3 regions of the Glutamicibacter sp. MOO4 genome follow, and region 2 is predicted to be linked to each of the others. Evidence: riboswitches for the same ligand, from Rfam matches in the RefSeq annotation. Region 2 holds a riboswitch; each other region holds the start of a gene.
The links. Region 2 has a riboswitch for S-adenosylmethionine ahead of AC1Z3F_RS00875 (O-acetylhomoserine aminocarboxypropyltransferase/cysteine synthase family protein). Riboswitches for the same ligand answer to the same signal wherever they lie in the genome.

Region 1: another riboswitch for S-adenosylmethionine. It lies ahead of AC1Z3F_RS13675 (flavin reductase family protein); the one in region 2 lies ahead of AC1Z3F_RS00875 (O-acetylhomoserine aminocarboxypropyltransferase/cysteine synthase family protein).
Region 3: another riboswitch for S-adenosylmethionine. It lies ahead of AC1Z3F_RS01725 (bifunctional o-acetylhomoserine/o-acetylserine sulfhydrylase); the one in region 2 lies ahead of AC1Z3F_RS00875 (O-acetylhomoserine aminocarboxypropyltransferase/cysteine synthase family protein).

Annotation. Positions count from the first base shown of each region.
Region 1 is NZ_CM167800.1:2,926,375-2,933,801, forward strand. It holds gene dnaB (replicative DNA helicase) at 1-844, opposite strand, end outside; gene AC1Z3F_RS13675 (flavin reductase family protein) at 1,495-1,995, opposite strand; SAM riboswitch class IV at 2,092-2,209, opposite strand; gene AC1Z3F_RS13680 (AMP-binding protein) at 2,552-4,159, shown strand; gene AC1Z3F_RS13685 (PaaI family thioesterase) at 4,177-4,593, shown strand; gene AC1Z3F_RS13690 (dihydrofolate reductase family protein) at 4,639-5,223, shown strand; gene AC1Z3F_RS13695 (hypothetical protein) at 5,510-6,271, shown strand; gene scpC (succinyl-CoA:acetate CoA-transferase ScpC) at 6,275-7,427, opposite strand, start outside.
Region 2 is NZ_CM167800.1:187,252-194,678, reverse strand. It holds gene AC1Z3F_RS00885 (HNH endonuclease signature motif containing protein) at 1-1,472, opposite strand, end outside; gene AC1Z3F_RS00880 (cystathionine gamma-synthase) at 1,544-2,782, opposite strand; gene AC1Z3F_RS00875 (O-acetylhomoserine aminocarboxypropyltransferase/cysteine synthase family protein) at 2,782-4,083, opposite strand; SAM riboswitch class I at 4,193-4,283, opposite strand; gene AC1Z3F_RS00870 (LysR family transcriptional regulator) at 4,508-5,449, opposite strand; gene AC1Z3F_RS00865 (putative oxygenase MesX) at 5,571-6,563, shown strand; gene AC1Z3F_RS00860 (methionine synthase) at 6,581-7,427, shown strand, end outside.
Region 3 is NZ_CM167800.1:373,561-380,987, reverse strand. It holds gene AC1Z3F_RS01740 (SHOCT domain-containing protein) at 278-676, shown strand; gene AC1Z3F_RS01735 (SGNH/GDSL hydrolase family protein) at 747-1,604, shown strand; gene metX (homoserine O-acetyltransferase MetX) at 1,701-2,834, opposite strand; gene AC1Z3F_RS01725 (bifunctional o-acetylhomoserine/o-acetylserine sulfhydrylase) at 2,837-4,180, opposite strand; SAM riboswitch class IV at 4,284-4,404, opposite strand; gene AC1Z3F_RS01720 (VOC family protein) at 4,577-5,221, shown strand; gene AC1Z3F_RS01715 (CPBP family intramembrane glutamic endopeptidase) at 5,292-6,062, opposite strand; gene AC1Z3F_RS01710 (phosphotransferase) at 6,136-6,717, shown strand; gene AC1Z3F_RS01705 (hypothetical protein) at 6,801-6,980, shown strand; gene AC1Z3F_RS01700 (phosphotransferase) at 6,980-7,427, shown strand, end outside.

The sequences.
Region 1 (7,427 bases), 770 kb from region 2:
TCCACTGCGAGTCTTCCACCGAACCCTTACGCAGGTCCTGAAGCTGGATGGAGGCTTCTGCCGAAAGCAGGCGCATCGCGATCTCGTTGCGACCCATTTCCAAGGAGAAGAAGACGGTAGCCATATTGTTCTTGATCGCTGCAGAGCGTGCGAAGTCCAGTGCGAAGGTCGACTTACCGACGGCGGGACGAGCAGCGATAATGATCATCTGACCACCCTTGAGACCCTGGGTCAGCTCATCAAATTCGTAGAAACCGGTAGGTACGCCGGTGATGCCGTCGCCCGCGTTGGCTGCGTTTTCGATTTCGTCAACGGTGCCTTCGATGATGTCCGAAAGCCGTACGTAGTCTTCACTGCTGCGGTTTTCGGCAACCTTGTAGACCTCGGCCTGAGCTTCGTTGACGATGGCATCAACTTCACCGTCTGGCGAGTAACCCATCTGAACAATGCGGGTACCTGCGTCCACCAAACGACGAAGTACCGCGCGCTCTCGTACGATTTCTGCGTAGTATCCAGCATTCGCAGCCGTTGGGACTTGCTGGATGAGGTTGTGCAGATATGCGGCGCCACCAATACGTGAGATCTCTCCACGTTTGGTCAGTAAGTCAGCAACGGTCACCGCATCGGCTGGTTCTCCTCGACCATAAAGATCGATGATTGCTTCGTAAATGGATTCGTGAGCGGGACGATAGAAATCGGTGCCACGCAGCGCTTCAACTACGTCTGCAATGGCGTCCTTGGAGAGCATCATGCCACCGAGCACGGACATTTCCGCCTCGATGTCCTGTGGCGGCTTGCGCCCCGCGTCGGATTCCCGTGCCTCGTAAACCGGCTCAGCACTCATTACAGCCACTTCCATCCCTATTGAACCGCTGGGAAAAACTTCCTTGCCAGATGGCAACGCTCCATCATGTCAGTCGATACCGACAACTGAAAAGCGTCTGTGGATATTTCTGTCCCAAAGTCAACACTAAGACCGTTATTTGCTCACGTAAACCTCGTTATCCACAGCGCCTGTGCATAACATGGCCTGACTTGTGGACTGCCCTGTTCACTAACTGGGGAGAACCCTGTGGATTAATAACTATTACCATTCGGTAATATGTTTTGACTTGGGTGTTTGCGTTTACACAGCTGTGGACAGAAAGATATTTTGTTGAAGGTTGCGGCACCCTTCGCAGAGTTATCAACAGCCAAAAGCACCCGGAATTCGGGGTTATTAGCGATATGCACAGAGTTCTACACACATCACCCACAGGCGTGTGGATAACCCTGTGGATAGTGAGATTCTCCTAAAACCCTTAGTCACCGTAGGTTAAGCGGTTAACTTGACCCTCAAAAACGACGTCGTCCACATTTCTTTGCCCCCAAGACATCTTTTGTCCCCGTGGATAACTCACCACATCATCAAAATGCTGCCGTCACGCAAAAACGCTCCGGGTGGAACACCATGTGTTCCTTCCGGAGCGTTTGAGCAACTAGCTAGCTGAAGTATTAGACGAGTTCAGGAACTGGGATTGAATGAAATCGTGAATCATGGAAGATCTGTGGCGAATGTTCGGAGGCGTGGTGCCCATGCACCTCCAAGAAGACGACCCAGTGATCACCAGCTTCAACTTCGTTGTAGATGGAAGTCTCCAGCCACAATGTGGATTCTTCGATAAACAGCGCACCCTGATCAGTGACGGCAGTGTCTACACCGCGGAAGCGGTCGCCGGTCTTTGAGGCGAGCTGCGCACATACTCCCCCATTGCGGTCGCTAAGCACTGAGACGCCAATATGGCCAGCTTCGCGTAATTTGGGCCAGGTGTTAGAAGTTTTCTGTACTGCAAACATCACCAGCGCAGGTTCCAACGAAACACCAACGGTGAACGACGAAGCGATAATTCCGGTTTTTACACCGTCAATCTCGGCGCAAAGAGCTGCGATGCCTGAGGGGTGCTGAGCGAAAACCTTGCGGAGCGTCAGCGGGTCAAGTTCACGATTCAATGACATGGCTCGATTCCTTCTGGTCTTGCCCACGGCGCTGAAGAGACCCGAGCAAACGGTTCGGCGTCCCCGAATCCACTACTCACTGATCATTCACGCAGTGCGCGGTACTTGTTTCAACACCATTTAGCGCGAAACCGAATCCTCACCTGGAGCACCCCACTACCGTAGAGAGGGTTGCCGATCAGCAAGCCAGGGCTTATAGCTGATGCTCTTGATTCTGTTTAAAACGATATGGGTCATGACGAAGTATCGTCAAACAAATCACTTCGTAAATCGCAATATTCAATGATTCATTCGACGCATAGGCCTATATCGAGGTGTCTGGCAGTCAATTATTCAGAAGATGTGTGATCTATAACGCAATCCGCTTATCGGTGACATCCTGCCCAGCTCGGTCACCAAGGCCGCTTCAACGCTTTTCTGGGGCCGCCCACCGTAATGAAACCGGGTTTCTTTCTCTGGTGTTCAGGTTCATGCCACGATAAAAGATGCAGTGTTATGGGTCACACCATTCATTGCCTGCCGCCGTTGCCAGAGATGATGATTGAAGGATACCTCCATGGTAGAAATTCAGGCCAACCATTCAGAACTAACTCCGTTGCGTTTCCTTGAACGCTCGGCTGAGGCCTACCCCAGCAAAACCGCCATCATTCATGGGACTCGTAGTTATACCTACAAAGAATTTGAAACTCGGGTGCACCGTTTTGCTCAAGTACTAGCCGAGCGCATCGAACCCGGTGACCGAGTAGCGGTCTTGGCACCAAACACTCCTGAGATGCTGATGGCTCACTACGCCGTGCCACTAGCCGGAGGTGTACTCATCGCTTTGAACACGCGACTCTCGGCCCACGAGCTGCAGTACATCATCGATCATTCGGGAGCGAAGCTCCTCCTGGCCGATACCGAATTACTGGAGAACACCAAAACCCTGCGACGCGAAAACCCCAGCCTGCAGGCACTGATTGAGATCACCGACGATCAGTTCACCTCCCCACGCCCGAACGTGGAAGTTGATGGCACGTTGGAGCAATTGCTGACTACCGCCAGCGATGAGAAACTGCCCTATGCGATCGCGGACGAGCGCTCTGCCATCGCCTTGAACTACACCTCGGGGACCACGGGAAAGCCCAAGGGTGTGCTCTACTCGCACCGCGGCAGCTACCTGAACTCTCTGGGTGAAGCGCATCATCAAGGCCTTAGCTCAGCGACCCGATACCTCTGGACGCTACCGATGTTTCACTGTAACGGCTGGTGTACACCCTGGGCAGTGACTGCAGTTGGCGGCACCCATCTATGCCTGCGTGGAGTGCGTGAAGATGCAGTGTGGGATGCCATCGAAAACCTGGGAACTACCCACCTGTGCGGCGCGCCGACTGTTTGCTCGATCATCGCCGACTCGACTCGGGCGCACCAACTTCAGGCTCCGCTGCGCATCACCACCGCTGGAGCTCCACCGTCCCCGGCCATCATTTCCAAGTTGCAGAAACTGGGCATCGAAGTCGTTCACGTCTATGGGCTGACCGAAGTGTATGGCCCCTACACAGTCTGCGAATACCAAGAAGAATGGGATCAGCTGGAACCGACCGACTGCGCGGCCAAGCTAGCCCGCCAAGGCGTCGGGATGATCACCGCGGAGTCGGCACGCATTGTGGATGAGAACATGTTCGACGTTCCTGCCGATGCCCAGACCATGGGCGAAATCGTCTTGCGCGGCAATAACGTCATGATCGGCTATTACCGGGACGAAGAAGCTACCGCACAGGCCTTTGCCGGCGGATGGTTCCACACCGGCGACTTAGGCGTCATGCATCCCGACGGCTACATTCAGGTGCGCGACAGGGCCAAAGACATCATCATTTCCGGTGGCGAAAACATCTCAACCATTGAAGTGGAACAAGCTTTGGCTTCCCACCCCGAGGTACTGGATCTGGCCGTCGTTGGCATCGCCGATGAGAAGTGGGGCGAACGTCCCGTGGCCTACGTGATCCGGGCCAGCGACTCCACCTTGAGCGCGCAAGATCTGATCAGTTTCGCCAAGCAGAAACTTGCTGGCTACAAAGTTCCGCGCACCATCATTTTCCCGCAGGATTTGCCGCGTACTTCAACGGGTAAAGTGCAAAAGAACGTACTACGAGCCCAAGCGCTTGAACAGCTTAATAAGAACTAAATGTTTTGGAGTCAGCTATGAGTTCCACCAACCAACCAATCCCCGATAAGACCAGCCGGTTCACCGAAAGTGTCGGTCTCGTCTTTGATGAAATTTCAGCCACACTTGTCCGTGGGCACGCGGAGCTGAACGAAGACCACCACACACCTTGGGGAGTGGTCCACGGAGGCATTTACGCCACCATGGTTGAAAGCGCTGGCAGCGTGGGAGCCAGCTACGCGGTGGCCGAACGCCAGCAGTTTGCCGTAGGTGTTCATAACGCCACCGACTTCCTCCGCCCCTCCACCGGAGCACATGTGCAGGTCGAGGCCAAGGCCCTGTTCCAAAGCAAAACTCAGCAGCTCTGGGACGTTGTTATTACCGATACGGCTACGGGCAAAGTACTTTCGCGCGGACAATTGCGCACCCAGAACGTAGATTTGCCCAAATCTTGAGCGTAATCTGATGGCATCTAGCGGATCAGCCTCGGGAGGCTCATTATGAGTGCCACCTATACCTTTGATGTGTTCAGTAGTCTTGATGGTTTCGGCAGTGCCGGTGGCGACTGGGGAGGATACTGGGGCAAACAAGGACCGGAGTTACTTGCTCGACGCCTTGAGCTCTACGGCCAGGAGTGCCACATGGTTTTTGGGGCGAATACTTTTCGTTTGTTCTCCCAGTTTTGGCAGGAGATTGAACAGAATCCTGAAGTTGAAGATCCTTGGGGCGTTGCCATGTATGAGCAACCCGCCACGGTCATCTCCACAACGCTTAGCGACCCACTGAAGTGGCCACAGGCCACCTTGGAGCGGGCCGATGCCGTGGAGGTGGTCAGGCAATTAAAGGCCACCTCAGCGTTGCCCCTGCGATCTCACGGTAGCTTGGCGATGAACCGGTCCCTGCTCGCCGCCGGTCTGGTGGACTTTATTCAAATAACCATTTTCCCGGTACTCACCGGAGCCCACGGAGACTCCCCTGTGCTGGATGTCGGCGAAGACTACGATCTAGAACTCATTGATTCGCGACTTTTAGATGGCAGTATCCAAGAATTGACCTATCGGCCAACTCAACACGTAACTCTCTGAGCTTTTCAGAGCTCTAGGTAATAACCATTCATTCTGCATGTTTGAATATTTGAAGGTGAGACTGACATTGAGAGTGCATCAAAGATTCCCAACAGTTATCGCGGTCATTGCAGCCTTGTCGCTGACGGGCTGCTCGGCTTCTGAATCAACGGCCCAGAGTTCCACATCATCCCTGACGACTTCTTCGTCCGCCTCAGCCTCTGCCTCTTCACCCCGTTCATCCCCCTCACCCACAGCGCTCAAAGACCTCACACCAAATATGGTTCTGGGCGCCAGCATTCCGTCAATGTGTGAGTTTCCTGCCGGCAAATTGGTCGGCGGTGTCCTGAAGGAAGAGCACTCCGAATATCCCAACGCCACCCCACCATCGCTCGTTTCTGAAAAGTTAGTGGTGGCAGGTGACCTGACCGGTGATGGTGTTAAAGAACTGGCAGCGACCTTTTACTGCGACAAGGGTGGTGTTGCTTGGCCTACCCATATCCAGCTGTTCCAAAACACGGCCAAGGGCATCGTCCCGCTGGGCCAACCCTTCCAAATGGGTGACGTTAATGGTGGCGCTCGCACTCTACCGAGCTCACTAAAATACGCCAACGGTCAGCTGGTGGTGATCGATCAAGCTCTGCTACCGATGGAAGCCGCAGCAGCTGCCTCAGGGAAAATCAAAGCAACACTGAAATGGAACGGTATGAAGTTAGCGGCCAGTTCAATTCAGGATCTAGCTGTTCCGCAAAATGGCACGTTGAAGACTGCAACGGTCAACGGGACGTGGTGTCTGCTGGACGGCAAGGGAAAGTCCACAACAAAAGACTGTCTGACTATCGACTATCCAAATGTCACCAGTAAAGGCGAAGACCCGCAGACCCTATCCTTCTCAACAAATAATGGCTTCACGGTGCTGAGCTACTTTGATGCACCGCTAGGCATGATCTATTCATCAGGAGTCAAGATCCAGGATCCGGCCAATCCTTCGGTGACTACGTCGCAGCTACAGAAGGATCGACTGTACAACAATCAAACCCAAGAGGTCTTTGTCCGTCAGGGAAAGTAAGACCTAGCTGGCCGGGCGCATGTCACCGGTTTCTTGGAACCGTTGGTGCCAGCTCAAAGCCTCCCCCAACAGGTGCGGGGTGTGCTTGCCGTAGCTGTCCTTGCGGGCACGATCGAAGTAGTCCTGCAGCATTGGGCGGTAGTCCGGGTGGGCGCAGTTATCGATGACTACCTGAGCGCGCTGTTTCGGAGACAGTCCACGAAGGTCAGCCAAGCCCTGTTCGGTAATCAGGATCGTGGTGTCGTGCTCGGTGTGGTCCACGTGCGAGGCAAAAGGAACGATGCCCGAGATCTTGCCACCCTTGGCTGTAGATGGTGACATGAACACCGACAGGTAACCGTTACGGGCAAAGTCGCCCGAGCCGCCGATACCGTTCATCACGTGCGAACCGAGCACGTTGGTGGAGTTCACGTTGCCGTAGATATCGGCTTCGATCATGCCATTAAGCGCAATGCAGCCCAGTCGGCGGATGATTTCCGGGTGGTTTGAAATCTCCTGGGCGCGCAGCAAGATGCGCTCGCGGTAGTGCTCAACATTCTTGTTGAACTCCTCTATGCCGTCAGCCGAGAGCGAGAAACTGGTAGCGGAGGCAAACTCAATGGTGCCATCCTTGATCAGCTGGAGCATTCCGTCCTGAATCACCTCGGTGTAGGCGGTCAGACCCCTGTAGCCACCACGGGCCAGGCCGGCGAGCACCGCGTTGGCGATGTTTCCGACGCCGGACTGCAAAGGCAGCAGCTTCTCGGACAGGCGCCCTTTGCGGATTTCCGAATCAAGGAAAGTCAGTAAGTGATCGGCGATCTTCTCGCTGGTTTCATCTACCGGAGCAAAAGGGCTCAAGCGGTCCGGGGCGTCGGTGTGGACGACGGCCATAATCTTATTTACATCCACGTTCATGTACTTCTGGCCGATGCGGTCGCGCACGGTGCTCAGGTTAATGGGTTTGCGGTGCGGTGGCAGCGCAGTTCCGTAGTAGATGTCGTGCATGCCGTCCATGGCTGCGGACTGCTGGGAGTTGACCTCGATGATGACTTTGTCAGCCATCTCTAGCCAGGTCTTGTTGTTACCCACCGAGCTGGAAGGGATCAGATCACCGTCGGCGGTGATGCCAACTACTTCCACGATGGCCACGTCGATTTTTCCGTAAAAACCGAAC
Region 2 (7,427 bases):
TCGCAGCGTTCGGCGGGCATACTGCAGCCAGGGTAGGAGCAGCCTCGGTAGGCGGCCCGGATCGCTCGGCCTTGGGCTTTGGAGAAGAGCCGTTGAGTTCGACCGAGGTCCAAGGGCAGAGAAGCGCCATTGAGTACTAGCGGGTAAATGCCGGCGGTACACAGCGCGGCTCTGGCTTCACCGGGCGATAACGGGATTCCGCTGGAGGTGACGGCGAAATCTTGTGCTTGGCGTTGCATCTTTTCCCAGTTCATCACGATGCTCACCTGCGCTGAGCCGAATCCCGGTTCAGGCTGCGAATCAGTTGTCCGGTTGGTCATGAGTAGGGCCATCAGGCCGATCAGCCGTCGTCGTTCGGGCTTCATCTCTTCCCACGGAGCTGCGGGTTCCGGAGTTTGTGAGTCGCTCGAATCGGCCGGTGCGTCGTCGGGATCCTCGCTGTCACGATCTTCGTCCGGATCGTCGCTGCCCGGATCGTCGTCCGGATCGTCGCTGCCCGGATCTTCGTCCGGATCGTCGGCGGCGGGTGAGTCGTCCGGACCCTCGTCGTCCGGGCCGGAGCGGTTTCCACCCTTGGCCCAGTCGGGCATTGTTTCTTCGTCGTCCCAGTCGCTGCCCGGCTCGCCGGTGAATTGAGCCTCGGAGTCCTTTAGACGCTCGCGGTTGCCGGCCACGGTGGCAGGGTTATCCACCTTGGCAAAAAATGCCTCAATGAACGCGGCGTGCGAGGGCAAAACCCGCAACACATATTCCACGAGTCCCTGGCGCGTGCCCCGTTTGAAGATGCCGATGCATTCAAGCAGGGCTTTAAGTGGGCGCTTGCCGGATTTCACTTCGGCGACAAGGTCATTGATATGTTTGCGGGCCGACTTGGGTTCGGCGTTGAGGAAAGCAACGGATTTGGCTTGGAGCTGGCGCAGTTTGTCCCGGCCGGCTTTGCCCTCGCCCATATCTTTGCGGGCCGAATGCAGTTTGCTTGCCGTTGCGGCAACGAGCCGCGGGTCCACGGTAGGGTCGGTGAACGTGGCGGCGAGTTCCGGCAGCCACGGATCGAGCTGTTGGCCGGCCTCATCAATCCGGCCAATGAGACAGTCGGCTTGGACCAACCGGTCCCCTGCGGTGCTGCGCGGTATGTCCAACCAGTCATGCATCAACCCGCGGGCACTCTTAAAATGGGTGCGTCCGGCGATGGTGCGGCCATGGGTGGCTTCGATCTGTTCCAGCGTGGGGTTGGTGCCGGCGTCGGTGATGGCTTGAAAGGAGGCTTGATCAAGTTTGTGCGCGCCGGTGCGACGAAGCGCGTGGGCGGCGTGAAGCTGTGTGCGCGATTGCTGCTGGCCGAGGTGCTCGGTCAAGAGTGCAAAATAGGCCGCGTGGCCGGCGGTCAGATCTGTCTGGGACAACACAGTAGTAGCGCTGGCGGTCAGTTGGGCCGCCGTGGCCAGATCTTTGAGTGCTTGTGCTGTGTCCATGGAAACGAGTTTGCCCCGCAGCTACTGATCTGCGGGGCAAACTCGGTCGGGCTGTGGATAGCTGTGGATATTTACGCGGTAGCGAAAGCGGATGCGCTCTGGCGGGTTCCCTGGGTTACGGGCTTGGCCGCGGATCGCGAGGCGTTCGACGCTGCGCGGGCGGCAATCAGCCCACGTTCCAGATCGGCGATCAGATCTTCGACCTCTTCGATGCCCACCGAGAGGCGGACCAGGTTGGCCGGGATCTCCAGTTCGGTGCCAATCAGCGAGGCGTGGGTCATTTCGCGTGGATAGCAGACCAGCGATTCAACCCCGCCTAAGGAGACCGAGAGCTGGAAGTACTCCATGGATTCAGCGAAGGCGCGAGCGCCGGCTTCATCGGTGAGCTGCAGCGAAACAATGCCGCCAAAACCGCGTTGCTGGCGCTTGGCCAGTTCGTGTCCGGGGTGAGTTTCCAGCCCCGGGTAGTACACGCGGGTGACCTCGGGCTGAGCATCAAGCCAGCGGGCCAGCTTATCGGCGGTAGAACAGTGACGTTCCATGCGCAGGCCCAGGGTTTTCAGTCCGCGGGCGGCCAGGTAGGAATCCTGCGGTCCGGCCACCGCACCGCCGGCAAACTGCTGGTAGCCGACCGCTTCGGCCAGGGACTGGCCGCGGAAGAGGTGATCGGCCACAATTACCGCACCACCGAGCACGTCGGAGTGCCCGCCGATGTACTTGGTGGTGGAGTGCACCACCGCGTGCGCGCCGAAGTCCAACGGGCGCTGTAGATAAGGGGTAGCGAAGGTGTTATCAACCACCAGCAGCGCACCAATTTCCTTGGCCAGCTGGGCCCAGCCGGCTAGATCGGCGATGCCAAGTAATGGGTTGGACGGGGTTTCAACCCAGAGCAGGGCGGTATTGGGCTGCAGTGCAGCTCGCACCGAATCCAAGTTGGTGATGTCTACCGCCGAGGAGGTGATGCCCCATTTGCTGTGCAATTTGGAGATCAACCGGTTGGTGCCGCCGTAACCGTCGGCGCCCAGAACGATGTGATCGCCCGGTTCCAGCACGGCACGCAGCAGCGCATCTTCGGCGGCGATCCCTGAGGCGAAGGCAAAACCGGCCGCGCCGTTTTCTAGGATGGTGAGCTGGTCTTGGAAACCGTCGCGGGTGGGGTTGGAGCCGCGGGAGTATTCGTGCCCGGATCGCAGTACGTTAATACCGTCTTGGATGAAGGTGCTGGTCTGGTAGATCGGCGGAACAACCGCGCCGGTGTGTGGGTCTTTTTCCTGGCCTGCGTGTACGGCCTGAGTGTTGAAGCCAGTCATCATGCTCCTTGAGTTTGTGGGGCCAGGGCCCGGTTTAGTGCATTATCAAGCGCACGGTTCAGGTCCGCGAGCAGATCCACAGGATCTTCAAGCCCGACCGAAAGGCGCAGGGTGGAGGCGTTCAGGCCAGCGTCGGCCAACTGATCGGCCGAGAGCCGGCAATGGGTCATGGTGGCCGGGTGTGAAATCATCGTGCGGGTATCCCCCACATTCGCGGCCAAGCTGATCAGTTCTAGCCCATCAATTACCGGGGAAACCAGCGACGGGTGCGCCAGCTCGATGGCCAGCACGCAGCCGGTGCCCTTGGGAGTGAGCTGTTGGGCCAAGGTGTGGCTCGGGTGGCTGGACAGCGACGGGTGGTGGATGGCCGCGATGCCCGGGTGGCCGGAGAGCTCTTGGATCAGGGTGCTCACGCTGCGCTGTACATGCGCTGCACGCACCGGCAAAGTTTCGATGCCGGCCAAAATGCCTTGGGCGCTGGCCGGAGCTAATGCCGGACCTAGATCGTGCAGGAACTTGGAACGCACCAGCATCGCATAGGCAGCAGAGCCGTGGCGTTCGAGCAAGGAAGTATTGTTCAACCTCACTCGTGGGGCGGCAATCTGTGGCCAACGCAGCGGATCGGAGAAGTCGAACTTTCCCGAATCCACCACCACGCCGCCTAGTACCGAGCCATGGCCGGCCAGACCCTTGGTAGCCGAGTGGACCACAATATCCGCGCCAAAATCCAGCGGACGGAAGTTCAACGGGGTGGCCAGGGTGTTATCCACGACCACCGGGATGTTGTGCTCGTGGGCGATCGCCGAAATGGCGGGAAGATCGGCCACCGTGCACAGCGGGTTGGACACGGACTCTAGGAAAAACGCGCGGGTCTCATCCTCGATGGCCCCGGCCCAGGCTGCCGGATCGGCTTGGTCAACAAAGCTGACGCGGATGCCAAAGTCGGCGAAGGAGTCGGTCAGTAGGTCCACCGTGCCACCGTATAACGAGGAAGACGCCACAATGTGCTTAGGTCCCTGGGTCAGCGCCAACAGGGACAGTGAAACAGCTGCCTGTCCCGAGGCGGTGGCCACCGCTTGAGCTCCACCTTCCAGCGCGGCTACACGCTGTTCGAGGATTGAAACGGTGGGGTTACCGGTGCGTGAGTAGGTGAACCCGGACTGGCGCAAAGCGAACTTTTCGATCGCTTCAGCATGGGATTCAAATTGGTACGCTGCGGAGTTATGTAGTGGTGGCAGCATCGGGCGGAAATCTCCGCTTGGTCGATACCCTGCGTGGACAGCGTCGGTTCCTTGGCTCATAGCTCCTTCTCGTTTCCTAGCGAGGGAGTGCACCGAAAGATGTAACCCGTACCAAAGCCCGAACACTGACTTGGTACGAGGCACAGTGCGCTTAAAAGCGTTCGGAACTGCTCCATCGTCCCTGGCATTAGCACCTTTCGGTTTCCCGATGGTTGCTGCGACGTCTTCGAGCCAGATCTCTTAGTCGCTCTTGATGGTTTGTTGTTCTTCCATGGTTCGATATCTGCCCCGGGCGGCGCAAGCGGCATCGGGCTCACGGCTTCATACAAGGTCGCCACGCTTCATATGTCGCCAAGTTGTCATGATGACACGGGGTTTACGACCTGTTTATGACGCGCCACTTTGAGCATAATCCGCGGAATCTAGCAGTTTTGCCCTGCTAGTGTGACGACTCGAAGGCTAGAGATGACACACTGTTACGGTTTTAGCCCAGCACCTCAACGTCAAAGCTGGCGACCACCGCACGCACTTCTTCCAAATAAAGTTGCGCTTGATCGGTGAGCGGGATCCCGGCGTGGTCGATCCAACCGATCTCGATTCGCTCGTCGATGGACAGCGGGATGGCAACGATGGAGGGATCAAGCTCGTCGCTGATGATGCCGGTGGAGATGGTGTACCCGCCCAAGCCGATCATGAGGTTAAAGATCGTGGCGCGGTCCGAGACTTGAATTTCGCGTTGGCTTGAACGGGTGGAGAGCACCTCTTCGGAAAAGTAGAAGGAGTTGTTTGCACCCTGGTCGAAGGTAAGCCGCGGCAGGTCCTCGAGGTCTTCAAGCGTCACCTGTGCACGCGAGGCCAGCGGGTTGCTGCGTGAAATAAAAATATGCGGATCGGCCAGGAACAGCGGATGGAAGACAAGCCTGGATTCGCGCAGCAGCTTGTCGATCACTTTGCGGTTGAAGTCGTTGCGGTACAAGATCCCAATGTCGCTGCGTAGGGTGCGTACGTCCTCGATGATTTCCTCGGTGCGGGTCTCCCGGAGCGAAAATTGGTACTCCTCTGCGCCGCTGGCCTGAACCATGCGCACAAAGGCGTCAACCGAAAACGAGTAGTGCTGCGTGGAGACACCAAGCAAGCGCCGCGCCGAAGGCCGGCCGAGGTAGCGATGCTCAAGAAGCTCCACCTGCTCTAGGACCTGGCGTGCATAACCCAGGAATTCTGCCCCCTCGGGGGTGAGCGTCACTCCCCTTGCCGAGCGGACCAGCAGGGTGCGTCCCACTCGTGCTTCGAGCTCTTTCATCGCTGCGGACATGCTGGGCTGTGCGACGTAAATTAAGTCGGCGGCACCGGAGATGGAGCCCTCGGTAGCGACCGCGGTGAAGTAGCGAAGCTGTTGGAGTGTTAAACCGCTTGTTCCCTGAACCATAGATTGAGTCTATATGAATCCATAGTTATATCGAGTTACCTGATATCAATGAAGACCCTGCATGATGGACGCATCGACTTACTTTCGGCCTGCCCAGGCCCTCATCACAAGATTGGCCGCCATGGCAGACGAGTTCACTTTCAGCATTAGCACCACCAAATTCGACGAGAATTACACTCCCTGTGCCACCTCGCGAGTGACCACAAACTTCGCAAATCTGGCCCGTGGTGAGAATCGCCAACAGAACCTGCGCAACGCCCTGACGATGATCAACCGTCGCTTCAATTCGCTGGCTCACTGGGACAATCCTGCCGGAGATCGTTATGAGCTCGAACTGGAAATCATCTCGGCCAACGTGCATTTTGCCGCCGAGAATGAAGAGCAGGATTTTCCGCTTCTTGAAGTTCTAGACACCATCGTTGTCGACCGCCTCACCGGTACCCGTAGCCATGGCATGGTGGGCAATAATTTCTCTTCTTACGTCCGTGATTATGACTTCAGTGTGGTGCTTCCGGCGGCCAGCAACGGCTCGGGTGCTCCTAAGTTACCTGAAGATTTCGGCGACCTTCACGGCCAGCTCTTCCAGCATTTCTTGGATTCGGAAGCCTACCAGCAGCGTTTTAACCAGTTGCCAGTGGTCGCCATCAGCGTCTCCACGTCCAAAACCTACTACCGCACCGGCAATAGTCACCCGGTCCTTGGCTTGGAATACCAGCAGGACGAGAACTCCCTGACCGATACCTACTTCGGCAAAATGGGTTTGCAGGTGCGCTACTTCATGCCTGCAGGTTCCGTAGCTCCACTGGCTTTCTACTTCCGTGGCGATCTACTCAATGACTACACCAACCTGCAGTTGATCAGTCTGATTAGCACGATGGAGACCTTCCAGAAGATCTACCGCCCCGAGATTTACAACGCCAATTGTGCTGCCCCGTCGGTCTACCGTCCAAGCCTGAGCGCTCAGGACTTCGCTCCGACTCGGATCGACTACGACCGCGAAGAACGCACCCGACTCGGAGCTAGCCAGGGTAAGTACACGCAGGAGCACTTCATCATCCCTAATCAAGAATTGCTCAACCAATTTTCCGCCACCTGCCCAACTCCTGTCGCCTGAGAATCGAAAGATAAACGATGACTTCAAAGCTAATTCCAACCTCAATCGTCGGCAGCCTCCCCAAGCCTTCATGGCTGGCCCAACCTGAGACCCTGTGGTCCGATTGGAAGCTCCAAGGTTCCGAGCTGAGCGAAGGAAAGCAAGATGCCATGCGCGCTGCCGTACTGGAGCAGACTCAGCGTGGCATCGACATCATTAGCGATGGCGAACAGACCCGTCAGCACTTCGTCACAACCTTCATTGAGCACCTGAGCGGTGTTGACTTTGAAAAGCGTGAGACCGTGCGCATCCGCAACCGCTACGACGCAAGCGTGCCCACTGTTGTTGGTGCAGTAGAGCGAAAAAAGCCAGTATTTGTTGACGATGCAAAGTTCCTGCGTTCATACACTGACAAGCAGATTAAGTGGACGTTGCCTGGCCCAATGACCATGGTGGACACCTTGTATGACGCTCACTACCAGAGCCGCGAAAAATTGGCCTGGGAGTTCGCTACCATCCTGAATCAGGAAGCCAAGGAACTCGAAGCCGCTGGAGTGGATGTCATCCAGTTCGACGAGCCAGCGTTCAACGTCTTTTTTGACGAAGTTGCTGACTGGGGCATTGCTGCGCTGGAGCGCTCATGCGCAGGGTTAAAAGCTGAAACCGTCGCTCACATCTGTTTCGGTTACGGCATCAAGGCTAATAATGATTGGAAGGCCACCCTCGGCGCTCAGTGGCGCCACTACGAGAAGTCCTTCCCACTGCTGCAGGCTTCAACCATCAACACCGTATCTTTGGAATCGCACCACTCCAACGTGCCGATTGAAGTCGTTGAGATGGTCCGTGGCAAGAAGGTCATGCTCGGCGCCATCGACGTAGCCAGTG
Region 3 (7,427 bases), 190 kb from region 2:
TATTTTTACGATTATTTGCTCATGCGAACTGAGGGTCCGACCCGGCGCTCTCTGCGCCAACGGGCCGCCCTCCATCAAGAGGGATGCGCACTGCGTCATAGAAACCATCAAGGTCATCAGGGATTCAGATAGGCTCAAGAAATTACAGATCGATAAACATTTCAATATTCACTACGCCATACCAAAAACGCGTGGTTGACTAGCACAAAGGATTTCATTGCCTTGCTGTGAGCGCTTCGCCAGTAGAGCAGATTCAGCCCAACCAGAATTAGGTTCCATGAAAAGTTTCGAAGTAATTGAGGAGTACACCGAGGTCGACTCAACCGACACGTCCAGCTTCGGTTTTATAGAAGACTCTTCGTCCAGCGGATCAGGATTTATTGACACGGCGTTCGACCTAATGCAGGTTCTGATCGGTATTTGTGTGGTTCTCTTCTTGGCGGTCGTGGCCTTCATTATCTATTCCCAGGTGCGCAACTACCGCAAGATCAAGAGCGCTGGAATGGACCCACTAACCCTCGAGGCAGAATTGGCAACTCGGTTGGCACAATCAGATTTGCTCGCCCCGAAGAAGTCTCTGGAAGCTAAGTTGAATGAACTTGCCGATCTTCGCACCCGCGGAGTCATCTCCGGGGAAGAGTACGAGCAGGCTCGCCGCGACGCGCTCAAGGAATAAAGGGCACGGTGTTGCAGATCATCCCTGAGACTGATTGACGGAACGTTACCACAGGGTAACAATATGAATTGTGTCTAAAGACTTTGATTTCGAAACCAGCAACTCCACGGAAAAAACGCTCCATCCTTGGCGCCGCTATGTTGCCCTAGGTGATTCATTCACCGAAGGGATCGGCGATCCAGATCCATCAAATGCAGGACAGCATCTTGGCTGGGCCGACCGTCTGGCCCAGGAGCTAAGCACCTCAGTCTCGGACTTCGCCTACGCAAACTTGGCGATCCGCGGCAGGCTAATCGGCCAGATTGTCGCCGAGCAGTTGGCGCCGGCGATTGACCTGAAGCCGGACTTGATTTCGCTGTGCGCGGGCGGCAATGACGTACTGCGCCCGGGCGGAGACCCGGATAAGATCGCGGACATTCTTGACGGCGCGGTCTCCAAGCTCAGCGCCACCGGTGCGACGGTGCTCCTTGTTACCGGTCCAGATATTCGCGATACTCCGGTGCTCGGAAGCATCCGCGGCAAGGTCGCGATCTACAACGAGAATGTGCGCGCCGTCGCCGCTCGCTACGACGCGATCGTGGGCGATATGTGGGCCCTGCGTGAACTGCACCAACCGCAGATGTGGGCACCGGACCGCCTGCACTTCTCCCCTCTGGGGCATCAGCGAATCGCCGCCATGGCGCTGGATTCACTCAACGTACCGCACACCTTGGATACCAAGGTGGAGCCGGTGCAGGATCTACGCACATGGCGCGAGGCACGCTTTGAGGATCTGCACTGGGCGCGCGAACATTTGGCTCCATGGGTGCTGCGTCGTTTACGTCACCAGTCGTCGGGTGATGGCATCAGCGCAAAGCGTCCGTCGGCCACACCATTTACCGTGGCTAAGCCCAATGATTCTCTCGGCGCCGGCGACTGCGCACAATAGGGATTAGATAACAGCAAAATAGTAGGGACAGCATCCACCGAAAACTGGTGGCGGCTGTCCCTACTGTTGTATGGGCTCTTGTATGGGCCGACTTCTTTAGCGGTTAAAAACCGTTGTGCGCAGAACACCATCGAGCTGATGCGCGTCGGTCAAAAAACCATCGTGCCCAATCGGGGAATCAATAAAGTGCACCGGCACCGGCGTTGGCAGTGCCGCGGCTAACTTGTGCGATTGCTCCGGGAAGTACAGACGGTCCGAGCTCACAGCGACCACCAGCACGTTCACATTTTCCAGCCTCGCCAAGGCGGAACCCAGCGAGTCGTGACCGCGCGCCACGTCGTGGCTCATCAGCGCTTCGGTCAATAGCAGGTAGCTATTGGCATCAAAGCGGTTGGCCAGCTTCGTGGCCTGGTGATCCAGGTAGCTTTCCACTTGGTAACGACCGCGCGGCCCAGAGAGTTTGCCCGTGGGCGCCTCGCCAGGCTGTGCGGTGCGACCAAAGCGCGCCTCAAGTTCAGCTTCCGAACGGTACGTGATGTGCGCCAGACGCCGAGCCAGGCCTAGCCCGGCATGTGGGCGCGCATCGTTGGCGTAATAGTCTCCGCCAGCAAAGTTCGCATCCAGCCTGATGGACTGGGTCTGCACCTGAGCGAAGGCGATCTGTTCCGCGGTGGCTTGGGCACTAGATGCCATCACCACCAGGTTTTTGACCTGCTCGGGGAATTCAACGGCATACTCCAAGGCTCGCGCCCCACCCATGGAACCACCAATCACCGCATGCCAGGAGCTAATTCCTAGCTGGGCGGCCAGACGCGCTTCAAGGCGCACCGAATCCTTGATGGTGACAAAGGGAAAGCGCGAACCATAGGGCACACCGTGTGCGTCCGGCGAAGCCGGCCCGGTGGATCCATTACAACCGCCGACCATGTTAACGGCGAGAACGAAGTACTTTGTGGTGTCGATCGTGGCCCCGGGGCCGATAAAGCCGTCCCACCATCCGGGTAGGGATGAATGCCCCTGGGCGACATGTGCGTCGCCGGTCAAAGCATGCATCACCAGCACGGCGTTGGAGCCATCGGCGCTCAGCTTGCCCCACGTTTCGTAGGCGAGTTCTACCTGTGGCAGGTAGCCGCCAAACTCAAAGTGGTACTCCCCCACAGCGCTACGGCGCGTCATGCCGTCTTGGCCGTGGGCGAGCGGTGTTTCTTCGTTGGTTGCAATGGATGCCATACCTAGAGCGTTTCCTGCAATTCCTTATTCTCAAGGGCTGCCACAGCGTTAAAGCCCAACTGGAGATCGGCCAAAATGTCCTTGATATTTTCTAGTCCGACGCTCAAGCGCACCAAGCCGGGGCTTACGCCCGCGGCAAGCTGATCGGCCTCGGAGAGCTGAGCGTGGGTGGTGGACGCCGGGTGGATGGCCAGCGAGCGCACATCGCCGATGTTGGCCACATGGGAGTGCAGCTCAAGGGCGTTTACAAAGGCTTGGCCTGCCGGCGCACCGCCAGAAAGCTCAAAGGCGAGCACCGATCCGGCGCCGTGCTGGCTGTACTTCTTGGCGCGCTCAAACCATGGTGAGGAGGCTAGGCCCGCATAGGCGACCTGCTGCACTTCATCACGGGCTTCGAGCCAGTTGGCCACTTCCCGCGCGTTTTCACCGTGGCGCTCAACGCGCAGGGACAGGGTTTCTAGCCCCTGGGCGATCAAGAACGCGTTAAAAGGTGACAGCGCCGAACCCAAATCGCGCAAGAGCTGGACTCGCGCCTTGAGGATGTAGGCCAGGTTGGCGCCGAGGATGCCGTTCACGCCAAGATCGCGAGCAAAAACCAGGCCGTTGTAGGACTCGTCCGGGGTATTAAAGCCCGGGAAGCGCTGCGGGTCCTTGGCAAAGTCGAAGTTGCCCGAGTCCACAATCACCCCGGCGATCGCGTTGCCGTGACCGCCCAGGAATTTGGTGGCCGAGTGGATGACGATGTCAGCCCCAAATTCGATCGGGCGGATCAGGTACGGAGTGGCCAGGGTGTTATCCACCAGCAGCGGCACTCCATTTTCATGGGCGATCTTGGCGATTTCTTCGATGTCCAGCACGTCTTGGCGTGGGTTGGAAATGGTTTCGCCGAAGAACGCCTTGGTGTTTGGGCGCACCGCGTCGCGCCAATCCTGCAGGTTATCCGGGTCGGCCACAAAGCTGACCTCGATGCCCAGGCGCTTAAGCGTGTGCTTGAGCAGGTTCTGGGTTCCGCCGTACAAACTTGGGCTGGCCACCAGGTGATCGCCGGACTCGGCGAGGTTCAGGATGGCCAAGGTGGTCGCGGCCTGTCCGGAGGACAGCAACAGCGCACCCACGCCGCCTTCTAGATCGGCGATGCGAGTTTCTACTGCGTCGGTGGTGGGGTTGCCGATGCGGGTGTAGATCGGTTCCAGTTCCTGCAGCGCAAAACGGGCTGCGGCACTTTCTGCGTTTGGGAAGACGAAGGAAGTGGTCTGGAAGATCGGTAACGCCCGGGCACCGGTGGTTGGATCTGGGGTCTGCCCGGAGTGGATCTGACGGGTTTCAAATGACCAGTTATTGCTCATGGTTTCCTCCAAAAATAGTTCTGTGACTTTTGGGGTAGACCACTGAGAAGACACCGACAGGAAGATCCTTGTCAGGGTAGCTTCGTCAAGGCACTTCCAGGGTTACCCGCGCTTGTCCTTAGCAGCTTTTTGCTCTTAAGGGCCAGGTCTTCACCCGGGGCACCCCACCGCGGTTGGAGGGTTGCCGCCCAGTAAGCCGGGGCTTGTTACTGGGACTCATGACCTACTTCCAGTGTGCCCGAAAACCGAAGATTTTTGCAATGTGAGAGCGCAAAATGGGTAGCAATCGGTCATATTTCGCGCCAGGCGCGATTTGGGTGCAGAGAATTCGATCACCGATAAAAAATTAGGCTTGCCTAAGTAGAGACTGTCATCACATGTTGTCATGATGGGCACATGATGAGGTTAGATCACGTAAGTTATGCCTGCGGCCCAGATGGGCTGTTGCCAACCGCGCAGAGAATCTCCGAGGCCTTGGGTTTGGAGTTCGTTAAGGGAGGCGTGCATCCGCGCTTCGGAACACGTAATGTCATCTTCCCGTTGAAGCATGGTCAGTATCTGGAAGTGGTTGAAGTGCTCAACCACCCCGCCAGCGACAAGGCCCCTTTTGGCCAAGCGGTACGAGCGCGTTCAGAGCTCGGCGGCGGCTGGATGGGCTGGTGCGTTTCGGTGGACGATCTGTCCAGCGCCGAAGACCGGTTGGGTCGCAAGTCGGTTCCAGGCAACCGCAAGTTCCCCGATGGTCGCGAGCTGACCTGGCAGCAGATCGGCATTAAGGGTTTGATCGCCGACCCGCAGTGCCCGTACCTGATTTCCTGGGACGAAGAAGCCAAGGATCTGCACCCTTCCAAGGCACTTGAACCGAGCGGCGCGATCAGCGAGATCACCATTGCCGGCTCGCGTGATCGTGTGCTGGAATGGTTGGGGCAACCTGAAAACGTGCATCTTGGCCCGGTGGTTATGGACTACGAGGCACCCAACGGTACCCCGGGAATCATGACGGTGACCTTCGAGACCGAAAACGGTCCGGTTGTGCTGTAGCAACGTTTTTCAAAGGTAGGCGGGGACAATGGCGTCCCCACCTACCTCTTTTTATGTGCTGTTTTTTCGGCTAGCTACCGATCCCGATCGCCGGACCGATCAGGGCATAACCAACAAAGCCGATGGCATCAAGTAAGAAGTGCGCGATCACCAGTGGCATCACTCGACCGTACTTTTGATAAACCCAGCCGAACACCACACCCATGAGCATATTGCCGATCATCGGCCCCACTCCTTGGTACAGGTGGTAACTGCCGCGGATCGCTGCCGAGCCGATGATCGTGGTCCACAATCCTAGGTTCAGCTTCTTTGCGTAGGTGAACAGGAAGCCGAGCATGAGCACTTCTTCCAGAACCGCATGGCGCACCGCCGAGAGTAACAACACCGGTACGCTCCACCAGTAGTCCCCTAGGTTGGCCGCCGAGATCGCGGTGGTGATCCCCAGTGCTCGGCCGGCTGCATAAACGCCTAGGGTGCCAAGCCCCATGGCTAGGAACAGGCCGGCTCCAAAGAGCGCATCCTTGCCCTGGGTGCGTAGGTCAAAACCGATCTCCCGAACCCCTCGCCCGGTGCTGCGCTTCATCAGGTAGAGGGCCAGCAGCACCGGTACCAAGGCAAAGAGGATATCGAGTAGCTGGTAGGAGAAGTCAAAAAATTCTCGGCTGCTCAGTTGGTTGTTCAGCGACGTGGTCTGTTCGCGCAACGGTCCGCGGGTGAGTTTGTCGGCAAAGCTAAGAATCGAATACACCGCGCTTTGGCCCAAAGACAAAGCTAGGACCACAACGATCTCAAATTTCAGGATCTTTCGTGTTGGGCTTGGCCCAAATTCTTCGACACTCACGCAATAGATCATAGGCTGATTAGGCTGTGTTTAGGCTGAGGTAGCCTAAAGGTAGTGAAGTAAAGGAGCATGAGTGAGTCGTCCTGCCACCAGCGAAGAACTACGTATCGCCCGCCAATTACGCCCCGATCTTTCATGGGAAGATGCCGGAGTTAATGAGGGCGGCCAGTTCCACAAGGTAGTCATCGCCAATCCGCATTCGGTGATTCGCATGGCCCGCACTCCCCAAGCTAGCGCGCAGATGCAGCGTTCGGTGAAGCTGCTGGAGCAGCTTTCCGGTCAGCTGGATTATCAGATCCCGGTGGCGACCTCGCAGATTCTGCAGGTTGACGGGCTCAGTTCGGTGGCCATGAGTTTCGTCCCTGGCAGTGCCCACGAACCGCACTATGGGGATCCGAAAGTTTTGGGAAAGCTGGTTAATGATCTGGCTGCTGTTGAATTGGAACCTCTGAGCAAGTATCTGGCCAAGCCCTTTGCTTTCCGCGGTGAGTGGACCGAAAAACGCCAGCAGCAGTGTTTCGACGCCTTGCCCGATCAACTGCGTGGGGCTGCCAGAAGGCTTTGGGCACAGCTAGATGAGCTGGCCCAGGTCCCGCCGGGGTTGGTCCACGGCGATCTACTGGACACAATATGCACTGGGTGGGTGAAGAGCTGATCGGCATCCTGGACTGGGATCTTGCCGCGGCGTGGGATCCTGCGCTGAATACCGCGTAACTGAGCCTGTGGCACGGTCTTCAGATGGTGGATCTGATCGCACCGAATCGGGACGAAGCCTATCGAGCAAAAATCTGGCTTGGCCTGATGAGTTTGGAGCGGCTCTCCGATACCCTTTTGCGCGCCGATGATCGGAACATCGACAAGCTGATAGACAAGATTGGGCCGCGAATCCTAGAGGCCGCGCAGGCGATGAAGAACTGATGGTTAAACCTCTGGACCCCTGTCCCAACGAAGCGACCCAACGACTCGCGCATTGCCGTGGAGCGCACAAACTGAAGCTCATCGGTGAAGGTGTCGAGTTTCTGTTTTTCAGCGCGGCCATCGGGACGCATTATGAAGGCTACCGTGTACCGCGAGCACGTGTTTATGACACCACAAACAATCCAGCTACTCCAGCTTTGGGCCTGCAACACAAGGAACTAGAACTCAGCGCCTGGGCGCTAGATCACGCGGTGCCCTCTGCCCGGCCAACGGATGTAGTTGATCAAGATGGGTATCCGATCCTGATCACGCAAATCATTGAAGACGACGAAGTGTCATTGGACCAACAAGCGTTGGGCGCGTTGCTGGCACATATGCATAAACAGAAACCGACCAATGATGCAGTTGAAAAGTACTCGGGTACTTATCGCTACCTCGCCCAGCGAA